Regions from separate parts of the Cedecea davisae genome, predicted to be linked through region 2. Evidence: predicted binding sites of a transcription regulator. Region 2 holds the regulator's gene; each other region holds the start of a gene.

Region 1 (6,145 bases), 430 kb from region 2:
ACCTTTCTGGTTTATATCTTTGGCATGATACTGATTGGTTTTATCGCCTGGCGCTCAACCCGAAGTTTTGATGATTACATTCTCGGCGGCCGAAGCCTCGGCAGCGTGGTGACCGCGCTGTCTGCGGGAGCTTCCGATATGAGCGGCTGGCTGCTGATGGGGTTGCCGGGCGCGATTTTTATCTCCGGCATCTCCGAAAGCTGGATAGCCATCGGGCTGACGCTGGGAGCCTGGGTTAACTGGAAGCTGGTTGCCGGGCGCTTACGCGTTCACACCGAGGTGAATAATAACGCGCTGACTCTCCCGGACTATTTTACCGGGCGTTTCGAGGATGGCAGCCGCCTGCTGCGTATTATCTCCGCCCTGGTTATCCTGCTGTTCTTCACCATCTACTGTGCTTCCGGCATTGTCGCGGGCGCCCGCCTGTTTGAAAGCACCTTTGGAATGAGCTACGAAACCGCGCTTTGGGCCGGAGCAGCGGCAACCATCATTTATACCTTCGTGGGCGGATTCCTGGCGGTAAGCTGGACCGATACCGTGCAGGCTAGTCTGATGATCTTCGCGCTGATCCTGACGCCTGTCATGGTGATAATGGCGGTTGGCGGCCTCGACGACTCTCTGATGGTTATCAAGCAAAAGAGCATCGAAAACGTCGATATGCTGAAAGGGCTGAACTTCGTCGCTATCGTGTCGTTGATGGGCTGGGGTCTGGGCTATTTTGGCCAGCCGCACATCCTGGCGCGCTTTATGGCCGCTGATTCGCATCACACCATCGTCAACGCTCGCCGCATCAGTATGACCTGGATGATCCTCTGCCTGGCGGGTGCCTGCGCGGTGGGCTTCTTCGGCATCGCCTACTTTACCAATAACCCTGAGCAGGCTGGCGCCGTGTCCCAGAACGGTGAGCGGGTGTTTATCGAGCTGGCGCAAATTCTGTTTAACCCGTGGATTGCCGGGATCCTGCTGTCTGCCATTCTGGCTGCGGTGATGTCGACCCTGAGCTGCCAGCTGCTGGTGTGCTCGAGCGCAATTACCGAAGACCTGTATAAGGCCTTCCTGCGCAAAGGCGCGAGCCAGAAAGAGCTGGTGTGGGTAGGACGCATGATGGTGCTGGTGGTTGCTCTGGTGGCAATCGTACTGGCGGCGAACCCGGAAAACCGCGTACTCGGTCTGGTGAGCTACGCCTGGGCAGGCTTCGGCGCGGCGTTCGGGCCGGTAGTGCTGTTCTCGGTAATGTGGTCGCGTATGACCCGCAACGGGGCGCTGGCCGGGATGATTATTGGCGCGGCCACGGTGCTTATCTGGAAACAGTTTGGCTGGCTGGGGCTTTACGAAATCATTCCTGGTTTTGTCTTCGCAAGCGTAGCAATTGTGGCGGTGAGCCTGCTGGGCAAAGCGCCGTCCACCTCAATGCAGAAGCGTTTTGCTGAAGCAGATGCGGTTTATCACACTCCGCCTCCGGGCAAATTACAGACCGACTAAAAACATGACTTTTTACAGGGGCCGGTTAATCCGGCCCTTTTTAGGTTGCTGACAAAGAGGAAAAAAGCGTGGTTTTTCCCTCTTTGTGGTAATCAGCCGAAAATCAATGAATTGATTTTCCTGTTTTTTTAACGAACCGTCTGATATTTCTTCTCTCGCCAGAGGGTTGTCATCAGTCTGAAGGGCCGGATCATCCGGCCCTTTTACATCTGGTCATAAATATGTAATCCCGGCCTCTTGTTTTTATTACTTCTGCTAATGATAATCACTATCGTTCTGGTTTACTTTTCTTTACGTCAATTGACTTGTATTCACATCTGAGGTGTCAGGCATGTTTGTTCCGTTTCTCATCATGTTACGTGAAGGGCTGGAGGCAGCGCTCATCGTCAGCCTGATTGCCAGCTACCTGAAGCGTACCCAGCGCGGCCAGTGGATCGCCGTTATGTGGATTGGCGTGTTTGCCGCCGCCGCGCTTTGCCTGGGCCTCGGCATCTTTATCAACGAAACCACCGGCGAGTTCCCGCAAAAAGAGCAGGAGCTGTTCGAGGGGATAGTCGCGGTCATTGCGGTGTTTATCCTCACCTGGATGGTGTTCTGGATGCGCAAAGTGTCGCGCAACGTGAAAGTGCAGCTTGAGCAGGCGGTTGATCACGCGCTGCAAAGCAAGGGAAACCACGGCTGGGCGCTGATTATGATGGTCTTTTTCGCCGTTGCGCGTGAAGGGCTGGAGTCGGTGTTCTTCCTGCTGGCCGCGTTCCAGCAGGACGTTGGCATTATGCCGCCGCTGGGCGCGATGCTTGGCCTGGCCACCGCGATTGTGCTCGGCTTCCTGATTTACTGGGGCGGTATTCGCCTTAACCTGGGCGCGTTCTTCAAATGGACCAGCTTGTTTATTCTGCTGGTTGCCGCCGGGCTTGCCGCCGGAGCGGTGCGGGCGTTCCACGAGGCGGGGCTGTGGAACCACTTCCAGGATATTGCCTTCGATATGAGCAACACCCTCTCGACCCATTCGCTTACCGGCACGCTGCTGGAGGGGATCTTCGGTTATCAGGAGACGCCGACGGTCAGCGAAGTGGCGATGTACTTTATCTATCTGATTCCGGCGCTGGTGCTGTTCTTTATGCCGCCGCGCGTGAACAACCAGGCGACCAATACGGCTCGCTAATTTATTAACGGCGGCCCGGCCGCCTTGTGATTACGACTCATTGTTTAATAGGGATAGGTCATGACCCAACATTTTCGTCTGAAGGCACTGCACGTCGCGCTGCTGGCGCTGGTCTCTTCCGCATTTGCCGCCCAGGCGGCAGATATTCCGCAGGTTAAAGTCACCGTCACCGACAAGCAGTGCGAGCCGATGAATGTGACCGTGAACGCCGGGAAAACCCAGTTTATTATTCAGAACAACAGCCAGAAAGCGCTGGAGTGGGAAATTCTCAAAGGCGTAATGGTGGTGGAAGAGCGCGAAAACATTGCCCCGGGCTTCTCGCAGAAACTGACAGCTAACCTGCAGCCTGGCGAATACGACATGACCTGCGGCCTGCTGACCAACCCGAAAGGCAAGCTGGTAGTGAAAGCTACCGGTAAGCAGGAAGCGCCGAAAACTGACCTGCTGGCGCTGACCGGCCCCATTACCGAATACAAAGCCTATGTCACCGCCGAAGTTGCCGAGCTGGTAAAAGGCACCAAAGCCTTTACCGACGCGGTGAAAGCCGGTGATATCGAAAAAGCGAAATCGCTGTATGCCTCAACCCGCCAGCATTACGAGCGCATTGAGCCGATTGCGGAACTGTTCTCCGACCTCGACAGCAGCATTGACGCCCGTGAAGATGATTTTGAGAAAAAGGCGGACGATCCTAAGTTCACCGGCTTCCACCGTCTGGAGAAAATCCTGTTCGGGGATAACACCACTAAAGACGCCGCGCCGTTTGCCGACAAGCTGAATGCCGACGTGCTGGATCTGCAAACCCGTATTTCCGAGCTGGCGTTCCCGCCGAGCAAAGTCGTTGGCGGCGCAGCAGGCCTGATTGAAGAAGTTGCCGCAACCAAGATCAGCGGAGAAGAAGATCGCTACAGCCATACCGACCTGTGGGACTTCCAGGCGAACGTAGACGGTGCCCAGAAGATTGTTAACCTGCTGCGTCCTCAACTGAGCAAAGAGAACCCGGCGCTGCTGGCTAAAGTCGATGCCAACTTCAAGAAAGTTGACGCCATCCTGGCCAAATACCGCACCAAAGACGGCTTTGAAACTTATGACAAGCTGACCGACGCCGACCGTAAAGCGTTGAAAGGGCCAATCACTACTCTGGCGGAGGATCTCTCCCAGCTGCGCGGCGTGATGGGTCTGGACTAAGCATCATGAGCGATAAGAATAAAATCGGCGCGCATCAACCGGCGCGCCGCCAGCTTTTGAAAACGCTGGGCGCCCTTGGGGGCGCCTTTGCCGTTGGCGGAGGCTGCCCGATGGCCGCTGCCGCAAAACCGGTTTCTTCTCCGGGCACGTTGCCGCCGGACGGGCGTCAGGAAAGTCAGCCTTTTTACGCTGAGCACCAGGCCGGGATCCTTACGCCGCAGCAGGCGTCAATGATGCTGGTCGCGTTTGACGTGCTTGCAGGCGATAAGGCCGACCTTGAACGCCTGTTCCGCCTGTTAACCGCGCGCTTTGATTTCCTCACCAGCGGCGGCCCGGCACCCGATACGCCAAACCCGCGTATGCCGCCAATGGACTCCGGCATTCTCGGTGCGGAAATTTATCCCGATAACCTTACGATTACGCTTTCCGTTGGCAGCTCGCTGTTTGATGAGCGGTTTGGCCTGCAAAAGCAGAAGCCGAACAAGCTCCAGCAGATGACAAGCTTCCCCAATGACTCGCTGGACGCCAGCCTGTGCCACGGTGATTTGCTGCTGCAAATTTGCGCCAATACCAACGATACGGTGATCCACGCGCTGCGCGACATCATCAAGCACACGCCGGACTTACTCAGCGTTCGCTGGAAGCGTGAAGGTTTTATCTCTAACCATGCGGCCCGCAGCCGTGGAAAAGAGACGCCAATCAACCTGCTTGGCTTCAGGGACGGTACCGCCAACCCGGATAGCCAGGATAAGCCGCTGATGGATGAGGTGGTGTGGGTCACGCAGCAGCAGCAGGAGCCTGCCTGGGCGGCCGGCGGCAGCTATCAGGCGATACGCATTATTCAGTTCCACGTTGAGTCCTGGGACAGAACGCCGCTTAAAGAGCAGCAAACTATCTTCGGGCGCGAGAAGCACAGCGGTGCGCCGCTGGGCATGAAGAATGAGCACGACGTTCCGGACTACGCCGCAGATCCCGACGGCAACGTGATTGCGCTCGACGCGCACATCCGGCTGGCGAACCCGCGTACCAGGGAGACCCAGTCGGGCCTGATGATGCGCCGGGGTTATAGCTATTCGTTGGGCGCGACAAAATCAGGGCAGCTGGACATGGGCCTGCTGTTTGTCTGCTACCAGCACGACCTGGAGAAAGGTTTCCTGACGGTGCAGGGCAGGCTCAACGGCGAGGCACTGGAGGAGTACATCAAACCCATCGGCGGTGGGTACTTCTTTGCGCTACCGGGTGCGAAGGATAAACAGCATTACCTGGGGCAGGCGCTGATTCAGGCGTAATTCCCCCTTACTCTGGCCCTCTCCCGTTGAGGGAGAGGGCCAGAGTAAGGGTGCTAATTTTTCATTTGCTAACAATTCATCCACCCCGTTATCCATTATTTTTCCCTATGACTATCCCGCTGATATATTTCTGTAATATTGCTGTGCGACAACTAATGTCAGCAGCGGATTGAGATAAAACGTTACTTAAAAGTGAAATTTATGTTGCGTTTTAGGTAAGAGTTGTTGTACTTAGAGCATGAGCGGTAGTTCCCTGCTGTGACGTTTAATCACTATGGAGATCGCGAATGGTTGGGTCCTGTACTGGACGGTTACTCAAACACTATACCCGCACAAACCAGCGCGGAGGCTTCTCCTCCGGCTTCGCTATCTTCACCGCTAAATTTCCCCAATCAGAATCGAATCAACGTCATAATGGTGCGTTATGCGGCGCTTTGCGTTCGCCTTGCGCACCCTCTCAACCGGCAGTTAATGGCTTACAAGGAAGCCAAACCTCATCCGTTAGTTGCGATAATCGCGCCTGCCGAGACGGCGCGGGAAATGAAACCAACTGTAAGGTGCCATCCATGGGAAGACAGAAAGCTGTGATCAAAGCTCGTCGTGAAGCAAAACGTGTGCTGAGACGGGATTCACGTAGCCACCGGCAGCGTGAAGAGGAATCGGTCACCACGCTTGTGCAGATGAGCGGCGTAGAATCTATAGGCATGGCGAGGGACAGCCGCGATCATTCACCTATCGAAGCGCGAAATGAAGCTCAGGCGCACTATCTTAATGCCATCGAGAAAAAGCAGCTGATATTTGCTACCGGCGAAGCCGGCTGTGGCAAGACGTTTATCAGCGCGGCGAAAGCCGCTGAGGCCCTGATACATAAGGATGTCGACAGGATTATTGTGACCCGCCCGGTATTGCAGGCCGATGAAGATCTCGGCTTCCTGCCCGGCGATATTTCGGAGAAGTTCGCCCCTTATTTCCGCCCGGTGTATGACATTCTGGTGCGACGTTTAGGGTCGTCTTTTATGCAGTA
Region 2 (6,145 bases):
CGCGGCTATACCGCCGCTTCTATCCGTGAGTTCTGCAAACGCATTGGCGTGACCAAGCAGGATAACACCGTAGAAATGGCCGCCCTGGAGTCCTGCATTCGTGATGACCTGAACGAGAACGCACCGCGTGCGATGGCGGTTCTCGATCCGGTTAAAGTTATCATCACTAACTACCCTCAGGGCCAGGAAGAGACGGTGACCATGCCGAATCATCCGAATAAACCTGAAATGGGCAGCCGTCAGGTGCCGTTCAGCGGCGAGGTTTACATTGACCGCGCTGACTTCCGCGAAGAAGCGAACAAGCAGTACAAGCGCCTGGTGCTGGGTAAAGAAGTTCGCCTGCGCAATGCGTACGTGATTAAAGCAGAACGCGTAGAAAAAGATGCGGAAGGCAATATCACCGAACTGTACTGCACCTACGATCAGGAAACTCTGAGCAAAGATCCTTCAGACGGGCGTAAAGTTAAGGGTGTTATTCACTGGGTTAGCGCCGCGCACGCGCTGCCGGTGGAAATCCGTCTGTACGATCGCCTGTTCAGCGTGGCTAACCCGGGCGCGGCGGAAGATTTCCTGGCGACCATCAACTCTGAGTCGCTGGTTATCAAGCAGGGCTTCGTTGAGCCAAGCCTGCAAACTGCGGAAAAAGGCAAGGCCTACCAGTTTGAGCGCGAAGGCTACTTCTGCCTCGATAGCCGCTACACCACGGCGGAAAAACTGGTGTTTAACCGCACCGTTGGTCTGCGCGATACCTGGGCGAAAGTCGGCGAGTAACCGCCGTTTATCGCTTCACCGAAACGCCGCTTTATGCGGCGTTTTTTCTTTCTGAAAACACTCCTTTAACCATTCATACACATTCGCGTTGCGAATTAATTCTCATTTACAGAGCCTGAAAATACCCTCTTTTTTATTCCTGTTTATCCCGTAATCTTCTGACTCATATAATGAAAGCGCTCTCAAAAGTTTTTTATATGGCTAATCAATGAAATGAAGGATGAAGAATCCGTGGTGTGAAATTGTTACAAATGCACATAGATTATGTGCTCTCTGTCATACTCCAGGAAATCTCTCATACAAAGTCATTGATAATTCGCGTCGCGAAAAATAGTCTATGAGCAGCAGTAATGCGGGTGAGTAATGTAAAAACCGCTTTTTAGCCGTCAGGCAATTTTACTTTTTTCGTCCATGACGCTTTTCACGTCAGGCGATGATTTTTACGTCAAAGAGGAATTTAATTATGCGTACGTTTAGTGGCAAACGTAGTGCGCTTGCTCTTGCTATTGCAAGCGTTACCGCTCTTTCAGGCTTTGTTGTTGCTCCGCAGGTTAGCGCGGCTGGTTTTGTTGATGACTCAACGCTGACCGGGGGCGTCTATTACTGGCAACGTGAGCGTGACCGTAAAGATGTAGCTGACGGCAAATACAAAACCAACCTGTCACACTCCACCTGGAACGCCAACCTCGACTTCCAGTCCGGCTATGCGGCCGATATGTTTGGTCTCGATATTGCGGCATTCACCGCGATTGAAATGGCTGAAGATAGCGCCAGCGGCCACCCGAACGAAATCGCTTTCTCTTCCAAAAATAAAGGCTACAGCGAAGATTATTCCGGCGATAAGAGCGGGATCAGTCTCTATAAGGCCGCGGCTAAATTTAAATATGGCCCGGTTTGGGCGCGTGCGGGTTACATCCAGCCAACCGGCCAGACCCTGCTGGCTCCGCACTGGAGCTTTATGCCGGGTACCTATCAGGGTGCTGAAGCCGGTGCTGCCTTTGACTATGGCGATGCGGGCGCGCTGAGCTTCTCCTACATGTGGACCAACGAGTACAAGGCTCCATGGCACCTGGAAACGGATAAGTTCTATCAGAACGACAAAAAGACCAAAGTCGACTATCTGCACTCCATCGGCGCGAAGTATGACTTCAAAAATGACTTGATTCTGGAAGGGGCATTCGGCCAGGCCCAGGGCTTCGTTGACCAGTATTTTGCTAAAGCCAGCTACAAATTTGATGTTGCAGGCAGCCCTCTGAGCACCAGCTACCAGTTCTACGGCACCCGCGATAAAGCCAGCAATAATACCATCAACGATATTTACGACGGCACCGCATGGCTGCAGGCACTGACCTTCGGCTATAAAGTAGGCCAGGTTGACCTGCGTCTCGAAGGAACCATGGTTAAGGCAGAAGGCCAGCAGGGGTACTTCCTGCAGCGTATGACCCCAACCTACGCTTCCTCCAACGGCCGTCTCGACGTGTGGTGGGATAACCGCTCTGACTTCAACGCCAACGGCGAAAAAGCGGTATTCTTCGGCGCAATGTACGACCTGAGCAACTGGAACCTGCCGGGTTGGGCAGTGGGTGGCTCCTATGTCTATGCATGGGATGCGAAACCATCTACCTGGGCGCTTGATGCTGCCGGTAACCGTCAGGATCTTGCGGCCAACAAAATCAAAGAGTCTTCTTACAGTCTGGACGCGATGTACACCGTGCAGGAAGGTCGTGCTAAAGGTACGCTGTTCAAACTGCACTTTACCCAGTACGACAACCACTCAGACATCCCAAGCTGGGGCGGTGGTTACGGCAACATGTTCCAGGATGAGCGTGACGTGAAATTCATCGTTATCGCACCATTCACCATCTTCTGATGTGAAACCGGGCGCGAAAGCGCCCGATTTTGATAAGGATAGAATATGAAAAAGATTCTGCTGGTTACCGCCGTAGCCTTTAGCCTGTCCGCCTGCGTTCAGCCTGCGGCTCCGAAGGAAGACTCACGCCTGAAGCAGGCCTATAGCGCCTGTATCAATACTGCGGAAGGTAACCCGGATAAAATTGAAGCCTGCCAGAGCGTGCTGAACGTGCTGCGCCAGGAAAAACAGCACCAGGCCTTTGCCGAGAAGGAAACGGTTAACGTGCTGGACTACCAGAAATGTATCCAGGCCAGAAAAAGCGGCAATGACGAAGCGGCAAAAGTACGCTGCGACAAAATTTGGCAGGAAATTCGCGCCAACAACGGCTAAGGCTTTACTTTCTTTAGTCGATAAAAAAACCGGTGAAGCGATTCACCGGTTTTTGTTTTTTTGAGCGCCGCCGTCAGAGTAGGGCGGCGTTCGCTAAAGCGCTTTACTTCTCTTTAGGCGCGTGAGCGTTTTCGTCTTCGCGGCAGTCGCCTTCAGCGCAGTGCCCGTACAGATACAGGCTATGGTTGGTCAGGCGAATACCGTGACGAGCGGCAATTTCACGCTGGCGCAGCTCGATGGAGTCATCGCTGAATTCAATCACTTTACCGCAGTCGAGGCAGATAAGGTGATCGTGGTGATGCTGCTGGGTCAGTTCAAAAACGGACTTGCCGCCTTCAAAATTATGACGGGTCACGATCCCGGCATCGTCAAACTGGTTCAGCACGCGGTAGACCGTCGCCAGGCCAATCTCTTCGCCCATATCGATCAGTCGTTTATATAAGTCTTCCGCGCTGACGTGATGATTTACCGGCTCTTGCAGCACTTCAAGGATTTTTAATCGCGGAAGCGTGACTTTCAAGCCGGCCTTCTTTAATGCGGTATTGTTGTCAGTCATGCGGAAATTGTCCTGTTGCTTAACGATTCGCTCAAACTGCAGTGAGCGTTAAGAGTAATGCGTCTCATTATAGAACTGCTGCTTCTAAATGGGAACCGCAAGTATGGTGCAAAATAAGGCTGAAAAATCGTGGCGGCGTCGCCATTTACAGTAATTATCAGCCAAGCTATCAGGAAGACATTGTACAGGGATGTACGAGAAAGTTACAAACTTGTAGCAATTATTTTCATTGCTGCAATCTATCAAGATGGCGCAAATTCATCATTTGCGCCATTGAAATCAGGCGTTAATGATATCGGCCAGATTCAGCTCTTCAGAAACCTGCTTAACCCACTTTTCAACGCGTTCTGCGGTCAGTTCTGGCTGGCGGTCTTCGTCAATCGCCAGGCCAACAAAGTGGTCGTCATCCGCGAGGCCTTTGGAGGCTTCGAAGTGGTAGCCTGCGGTTGGCCAGTGGCCAACAATCGCCGCGCCGCGCGGTTCAATGATGTCGCGGATGGTGCCGAGCGCGTCGCAGAAGTATTCTGCATAATCTTCCTGGTCGCCGCAGCCGAACAGCGCAACCAGCTTGCCGTTGAAATCGACTTCTTCGAGGGTTGGGAAGAAATCATCCCAATCGCACTGGGCTTCGCCGTAGTACCAGGTTGGAATGCCGAGCAACAGAATGTCGAAACCTTCGAGATCTTCTTTGCTGCTTTTAGCAATGTCACGCACCTCAGCAACTTCTTTACCGAGCTGTTTTTGAATCATTTTCGCGATATTTTCGGTGTTACCGGTGTCGCTGCCGAAAAAAATGCCTACGATTGCCATGAGTAAAATAACCTCTTGAAACTAAATAGTATGCTGGCCGTTAAATGCCCACGTATAGGGCAATCATAGCAGAACAGAATCGCCAGCGGAAACAGCTATCACGCCCTGGTGCACAGTCTGCAACATGGTTTCGCTCACCGTTTTATGATTTCAGATTTCTCGAAGCGCGTATAAAGCGCTTAAGCCAGCTTTTTGAGCTGCTCGAGCAACATCTCTTCGATAAGCTCACTACGGCTAATATTACGCGCGTCGGCAAGCTGGTTGAGGGCGTCGACCGCATCGTTGTTCAGTTTTAGCTCTACCCGCTTCAAACCACGCACTTTATCGCGCTTTAGCTGGTTGCGTTTATTGATACGCAGCTGCTCATCGCGCGAGAGCGGATTGGTTTTAGGCCGCCCGGGGCGACGCTCGTCCGCGAACAGATCTAATGTAGTACGGTCCGTTTGTTCTTTTGCCATGATTAGGATACTGACAGGGAATTCTGGCTGCAGGGGCAGGGTGCCGGTGCAATTAAGCGCGCCATCATACATCAGCGCGCCATTCGCGCCAACGCGTTAGCGACTTCTGCGTCCCGGTCGTTCTGTTTTTAATCAGTTTTTCGCATCAGCGTCGATAAATCGGTGAATTGCGCGCAAAACCGCATCCGGTTTCTCGGCGTGGACCCAGTGTCCGGCTCCGGCAATCACATGGGCGCGGGCCAGAGGGAACTGCCTTAACAGCTCTTCCCGATGACTTTCGTCAACATAAGGCGAGTCGCCGCCGCGAATAAACAGCGCCGGTTTCTGCCAGGCAGGTATCGGCTGCCAGCCGACAATATGCTCATATTGTTGCCAGAGCACCGGAACGTTGAATTTCCACTCGCCGTCGGCAAAGGATTTCAGCAGGAACTGAATAACGCCCTCTTCGGCAATGTGCTCACGCATTATTTGAGCGGCCTGCTGGCGCGTTTTCACGCCTGCTTCGGTTACCGCGCGGATCCCGGCGAAAATCTCGTCGTGACGACGAACGTGGTAATTGACAGGTGCGATGTCGATCATCACCAGCTTATCAATGCGCTGGGGGGCAATCGCGCTTAAGGCCATCACCACTTTGCCGCCCATCGAGTGGCCGATGAAAGTTGCTTTTTCTATGTTGTAAGCGTCGAGCGTGTCGATGACGTCCTGCGCCATTGCGGCATAGCTCATGTCATCGTTGCGCGGTGAAAGTCCGTGGTTGCGCAGATCTATCTGCAAAAGGGTGTGATCCTTGCCCAAATCCCGCGCCAGTATGCCAAGGTTGTCGAGGCTGCCGAACAGGCCGTGGATCAGCACGATAGGGGAATTGCTATTCGATTGTTGCGCAGTTTGCAGGCGAGCATTTAATTTCATGGCAAAGTTCTTTATTTTGGGGCGTTTGGTTAGGGTATTATGTTGGCATTCCTGCGGGCGTGCGGCAAATATTCAGTTTACTCTGACTTTAAGCCGCCCCTCCTGTTCGCTGTTGGGATTTGCCCCTATAATCCCAACGACTTGTATTCAGAAAAGATATCGTACTGGATTAAGATGAAAACAATCGAAGTTGATGACGAGCTTTATCGCTACATTGCCAGCCAAACCAAGCATATTGGCGAAAGCGCGTCCGACATTTTACGGCGTATGCTCAAATTTAGCGCCGGACAAACTCCAGCAGCTACCCCTACACCTGCCACCGCGGAGCGCCCGGCGCCCGTTGTCGAGGAGAAACCGGCTAATACCGCCCGCAATCGCGTTCGCGCGGTGCGTGAGCTG
Region 3 (6,145 bases), 700 kb from region 2:
TTATCAACCGCCGGGCGGTAATCCCTCTCCCGTCGGCTCTCTTCCGGGTAGTCAATGGCGACAATAACACCCGGCACCAGCGGGCAGCGATCGCAGGTCAGGCGCTGCATCAGCGAGACGGCTCCCGGAAACACCGACTCACCGTCCAGCAGGTAAATTACCGGCCAGCCCTCAGACGGGGCTATCCCCTGCGGCCACGAAACCAGAATTTTATAATCGCCGTTTTCCGGCGAGCTAAGGGTATGCACCAGCGTATTCACCAGCGTATAGGGCTTATCTTCACTCACTACCGCCCCCGCAGGGGCAGCGATGAGCGCCATAAGCATTGTTAGCAGGTAGCGCACGTTTTTCTCCTTACCAGCCGTAGCTGACGGTTGCCGTGATGGTGCGGCCAATACCGTAGAAGCAGGCCGAGTCCGAAGCGCAGGACGCAACATACTTAGTGTCGGCAAGGTTATTGATGTTGAACTGAACGGCCGCCCCTTTCAGGCTGCTGCTGACTTCACCCAGCTCATAACGCACCATCGCGTCATACAAATCCACGGCCGCTACTTTAAAGGTATTTTTTGCATCGCCATAGCTTGTTCCGATATAGCGCACGCCCACGCCGGTGGTCAGGTTTTTAAACAGGCCTCCCGGAACGGTGTAGCTGCCCCACGCCGAAGCCATATGCGTTGGGATACGGGCTGGCGTCTTGCCTTCGGTTCCGGCCACGGTGGTGCTGGCGGTTTCAGCATCGGTCCAGGTGTAAGAGCCAATCAGATTAAGACTGTCGAATAACGTCGAATGAACCTCAGCTTCAAGCCCTTTAGAGTGGACTTCACCGGCGTTTTCGAACCACCCCTTCGCGCTGTTATAAGTCCCGACATTGGTCTGGCGGAGGTCAAACAGCGCCAGCGTCATGTATGTCTGTTCCTGCGGCTGATACTTCAGCCCGATTTCGGTTTGCTTGCCGAGACTCGGGTCAAAAGGTGCCGCCCCCGGAGCACGATTCGTTTGCAGATTCGGTTCAAACGAAGTGCTGTAGCTGATGTACGGCGAAAGCCCGAAGTCAAAAGCGTACAGCAGGCCGGTACGCCAGGTGAATTTACCGTCATTCTGCTGCACCATTTTGTTTTTGAGCCGGTCGGTTGTGCGCACCTCGGCCTGGTCGTAGCGCCCGGAAAGCAGCAGCTGCCAGTTATTCCAGCTGAGCTGATCCTGCAAATAGACCCCAACCTGATCGAGATTCTGCTGGTCGTCGCTCACCGCACTGAAAGTGCTTTCATCTACGTTGATGCCGTAACGCGGGTTTGGCCAGTAGAGATCATACTGAGATCCCATGCCGCGGCTAAGCTGCTGACGGTCGTGACTGGATTTATAATCAAGCCCGCTCAGCAGGGTATGCCCGACGCTTGCGGTGTCGAACTGCGCTTCTAGTTGGTTATCCAGCCCGAACTCTTCGGTGTCGCGTGTTTCATGCTGGGCGCGGCGCGAAAGCAGCGTGTCGCTTTTGGAGGTGGAATAGACAAGATAGCGGTACTTCTGGTTAATCTTCGCGTAGCGGGCGTTCTGGCGGAAGGTGAAGACATCATTAAAGCTATGTTCAAACTCATAGCCAATCATCGTCTGTTCGCGCCACGACTGGTCATAGCTCGGGTCACTGACGTTAAAGTCCAGCGGAATATACCCGGCAGACGTCTTAGTGACCAGGCCTGCGGCGGGCAGGAAATTACGGTAGCCCGCCTGCGGATCTTTTTGATAGCTGGTGAGCAGCGTAAAACGAGTCTGGTCATTTGGATACCAGGTCAGCGCCGGGGCAATCGCCATACGCTGCTCTTTATAATCGGCAACCTGGCTATGCTGGGTGCGGGCGATGCCGTTAAGGCGGTAAAGCACGCGGCCATCGTCGCTTAGCGGACCGCCAAAATCAAAAGCGCCCTCGGCAAGATGCTGGTTCCCGGTGCGGAACTGCACTTCATGTATTGCTTCGCGTACCGGGCGTTTGCTGGTCATGCTGATAAGCCCGCCGGGGTTCACCTGGCCAAACAGCACCGAGGCCGGGCCGCGAACCAGCTCCACGCGCTCCAGCAGCCAGGGGTCAAAAGTCCCGGTCTGCGACGAGGCGGTTGCGCCGTAGCTCAGGCCGTCGAGGTATTTAGGCACGTAGCTAAAGCCGCGTACAAAAACCTCGTCATTACGGTTCGAGCTGCCCCGATATTCGGTAAACACCCCTGCCGTATAGCGCAGCGCCTGGGAGACGGAGGTGACATCCTGGGCGTTCATCTGGTCGCGGGTAATAACCGATACCGACTGCGGCGTTTTCACCAGGTCGGCAACCGTTTTAGTGGCGGACAGCGTTTTAGTCGCCACTATCCCTTTCACCGGCGCGGAGGGATCCTCACTCACCCTGCCGGATACCACAATCGTCTCTTCAGCAGCGCGGCGGTCTTCCGCCTGCGCGCCGCTAACCATCCCAATGCTACTCAGACCCATCAGCAAGATGCCGTGGGTCATTTTATTGTTTTTAAAATTCATTACCGTTACGTCCCCTGTTACTGGGTTAACAAAGATCGCCCCGCGATCTCCGGTTACGTTTTGTCATAAAGCGCAACGGTTCGCAATGTTATTGCAAATCAATCTCATTTGCATTAGCGTGTAACAACTTTTTTTACAGCAAAGATGGAACAACATGAGAGCCGCGTGGAGCGCACTAATGATCGGACTTTGTTCAGCCTCGGCGGTCGCCGCAACCTGCACATTTACCGGTAGCCAGGGAGAGCAGGAGGGGAAGTTCGACGCCAGCGGTGAAATCTGTTTTGGCCTTCCCGCTCTTAGGGATAACTACGCCAATGTGAAACTCGCGGGCATAACGGACGCCAGCCTGCTTGACAGTAAAGGCCGTGTCTGGCGCGCGCTGGTGGAAAATGGCCCGGTCGATGGCAAACATAACCCGCTCTTTGCTTTGCCGGTTGGCGTGCCCTCAACCCTGGTATTGCGCGGGGAACCCGGCCAGCGTTGGCGGTTCCGCTGGCAAATTCGCGAAACCGTTCCGCTGAAACGGAATGAAGTGCTGACCCCGGAAAGCCCGGCGCTGCTGGCTCTGGAGCAGGCTCTGAGCCACGGCGGCAATACCGATGCTTTCTGGAAGGCAAGACGTGAGCAAGGCACGCCTCTGGTGGAGGCAATAGACGCCAGTAATAAACGCGTGACTTTCCTGTGGCGCGGCGCGACCAGCAATGTCTTCGTGCTTGGCTCTCCCGCCGGGGATCACGACCCGATGTTCCGCCTCGGCCAGTCGGACGTCTGGTATCGCAGCTATGTCGTTCCGGCCGACACGCTGATGCAATATAAGCTCGCGCCGGACGTTCCTCTGGTAGAAGGCACCGCTCGCGAACAGCGTCGCGCTATTCTGGTGAGCGCCCAGGCCGACCCGCTCAACCCCCAGTCCAGTCCCGCAGGCCAGGCCGACCGCTGGAACCGCTTCTCGCTTTTAAACCTCACGTCCACCCGCTACTTCACGCCTCACGCAACCTCGGAGCCGATTCGCAACGGTTCGCTGGTGCGCTATCAGGTGGAGAGCAAGAAGCTTGCTAACAGCCGCGAAGTCACTGTCTATCGCCCGCGCGGCAGCCAGCCCGCACGCTGGACGCTGATGCTGTTTGATGGCCGCATGTATCAGAATCGCTACCGTCTCGCTAACGTGCTGGACGGCCTGATCGCCCGCCATTCACTCCCGCCAATCAATGCGGTATTTATTGACAGCCTCGACGGCGATCGGCGCGAAAAAGAGCTGCCGCCCAATCGGGACTTCGCCGATTTTATGGCCCAGGAACTGGTGCCGTGGCTACAACGTCAGGGCATTAGCCTGACGGCGCAGAAAACTATTGTCGCTGGTTCAAGCTATGGCGGCCTGGCTTCGTCGTGGGTTGCCCTGCGTCACCCCGACGTTTTCGGCAACGTGCTGAGCCTGTCCGGTTCTTACTGGTGGGCGCCGGAGGGCGAAGCGCCGGGCTGGCTTACTCGCCAATATCAGCAGTCTCCTCGCCTGCCGGTTCGCTTCTGGCTTCAGGCCGGGAGATTTGAAAGCAAAGGCTCAGACGGCGGAATTTACCGTAATACGCAGCAGCTTGAGACGGTACTGCGCGACAAAGGTTATGAGGTCAGTTTTCACCCGTGGTCAAGCGGCCATGATTATGCCGCCTGGTGCGAGGCCATTATCGCGGGCGTGAAGGATTTGATTAAGCGGGATTAATTTTTCCCTGCCTCGTGGCTTGCCGGACGGCGCCCCTCTTTCGGCCGAAAGAGGGGTTGTCACAAACATAAAAATTAGCGGCTAACTTCGCAGTGGCTCAGCATTCGCCATATCTTCGGCAAAGTTCGCGTTTCCCCCAGCACTTCAACCTGAGTTGTCTCGCGAATATCCTCAGACGACGCGCCCACCATCAGCGTAAACTCTCCCGGTTCAACAATGCGTTTCCCGCTGCGGGCGGTGAAATTAAGCATATCGACGGGCAGAATAAAGGTCAGCGTGGCCGATTCCCCCGCCTCAAGTTCAACGCGCTCAAAGCCCTTTAGCTCCTTAACCGGCCGCACCATCGAGGCTACGTTGTCGCGAACGTAAAGCTGAACAACTTCACTTCCGCTGCGCTCCCCGGTGTTGGTTACGGTCACGCTTAGCGTAATCTCTCCATCTATCGCCACCGTTTTACCGCGCAGGGTTATTGGGCTGTAGCTGAAGCTGGTCCAGCTTTTGCCATAGCCAAACGGGTAGCGGCTGCCAAAATGAAACGCATACGGCGTGCCGCCGCTTTTCAGTTTGTGGTTGTAATAATAAGGCATCGCTCCGGCGCTCTTCGGTATGCTGACGGTCAACCTACCCTGCGGCTCCGCCCGGCCTGTCAAAACGTCTGCAATCGCCCAGCCGCCTTCCTGACCCGGCGCCCACGCGATAATGAGTGCTGAAACTTTATCTTCCAGCCCCCCCAAGTTATAAGGGCGCCCGCCGGTCATCACTACAATGACCGGCTTTCCGGTCGCTACCAGCGCTTCCAGCAGTTGCTGCTGAACGCCGGGTAAATTAAGAGAGTCAGTATCCGACCCTTCCCCCACCGTACCGCTTTGGAAGAGTCCGGCTAAGTCACCCACGCAGGCGACAACAATATCGCTTTGCTCCGCAGTACGAACCGCTTGCGCAATCAGAGAAGTATCAAGCGAAACCGGTGAATGCTGAATCGGTTTTCCGCTGCTGTCGCCGGGGAAGACCGGCGCACCGGCCATGCGTTTTTCGATAATATGGCAGCCTTTGGCATAGCTGACCTTCTCATCGCCCAGGTAATGGCACAGCGCCGCCAGAGGCGTGGTGACCTGCGTTGTTTCCTCAAGCATGTCGCTGATTATCAAATGCACCGGGAAGCTGTAGCCGCTCAGCAGCGCCAGAGGATCGTCGGCGGTCGGCCCGATCACGGCCATCCTCTGATTTTCTGCCAGCGGTATTGCCGCCCTGTTTTCCAGAAGCGTAACGGAACGCGTGGCAACGTCTCTGGCAACCTGCCGCGCTTGTTTGCTCTGAAGCACGACCTTCGTTTCATCGGCATAAGGCCGTTCAAACAGGCCAAGCTGGAACTTCACCGCCAGCGTGCGGGCAACAATCTCATCAATTTTTGCCATACTGATAAGCCCGCGTTCCACCGCATCGCCTAAATGGCGGACGCAGTCATCCTTGGGTAATTCCACGTCCAGCCCGGCATTAAACGCCAGCGCCGCCGACTCCGCCGCATCCCGCGCAACGCCGTGATGTTGATGTAGAAGACTGACGCCGCCGTAATCCGCTACGATGATGCCGTCAAACCCCCACTGCTCGCGCAAAATATCCGTCATCAGGAAGCCGTCACTGTGGCCGGGCTGATTGTCGATATCGTGATAGGCGGGCATCACGGAGCCTGCGTGCGACAGCTTCACCGCCATCTCAAACGGCAGCAGGAAGGTATCATTTAGTTCGCAAAACCCCAGATGAACCGGCGCATGATTACGCGCACCTTCGCTGAACGAATGCCCCACGTAGTGCTTTAACGTCGCCAGCAAATCGCGTTTTTTACCCTGCAACCCTTCGACATAAGCACAGGCCATAAGCCCCACCAGCCAGGGATCTTCGCCGAATGTCTCT

The links. Region 2 encodes Fur, which represses iron uptake genes when iron is present. Its sites were predicted from a motif close to ATAATAATGAGAACNACTATCAA; they were not measured.
Region 1: efeU (iron uptake transporter permease EfeU) is a predicted target of Fur. The motif match lies at 1,735-1,757, and genes of this name have one in related genera.
Region 3: ACG1VR_RS13600 (TonB-dependent siderophore receptor) is a predicted target of Fur. The motif match lies at 2,609-2,631, and genes of this name have one in related genera.

What each region holds. Positions count from the first base shown of each region.
Region 1 is NZ_CP172054.1:3,108,763-3,114,907, reverse strand. Features, by position in the region: gene putP (sodium/proline symporter PutP) at 1-1,482, shown strand, start outside; gene efeU (iron uptake transporter permease EfeU) at 1,814-2,647, shown strand; gene efeO (iron uptake system protein EfeO) at 2,708-3,832, shown strand; gene efeB (iron uptake transporter deferrochelatase/peroxidase subunit) at 3,838-5,121, shown strand; gene phoH (phosphate starvation-inducible protein PhoH) at 5,688-6,145, shown strand, end outside.
Region 2 is NZ_CP172054.1:3,540,868-3,547,012, reverse strand. Features, by position in the region: gene glnS (glutamine--tRNA ligase) at 1-771, shown strand, start outside; gene chiP (chitoporin) at 1,235-2,641, shown strand; gene chiQ (ChiQ/YbfN family lipoprotein) at 2,687-3,013, shown strand; gene fur (ferric iron uptake transcriptional regulator) at 3,117-3,569, opposite strand; gene fldA (flavodoxin FldA) at 3,849-4,379, opposite strand; gene ybfE (LexA regulated protein) at 4,559-4,837, opposite strand; gene ybfF (esterase) at 4,970-5,746, opposite strand; gene seqA (replication initiation negative regulator SeqA) at 5,921-6,145, shown strand, end outside.
Region 3 is NZ_CP172054.1:2,843,844-2,849,988, forward strand. Features, by position in the region: gene ACG1VR_RS13595 (alpha/beta hydrolase) at 1-344, opposite strand, end outside; gene ACG1VR_RS13600 (TonB-dependent siderophore receptor) at 355-2,475, opposite strand; gene ACG1VR_RS13605 (alpha/beta hydrolase-fold protein) at 2,672-4,234, shown strand; gene ACG1VR_RS13610 (glycoside hydrolase family 3 N-terminal domain-containing protein) at 4,309-6,145, opposite strand, start outside.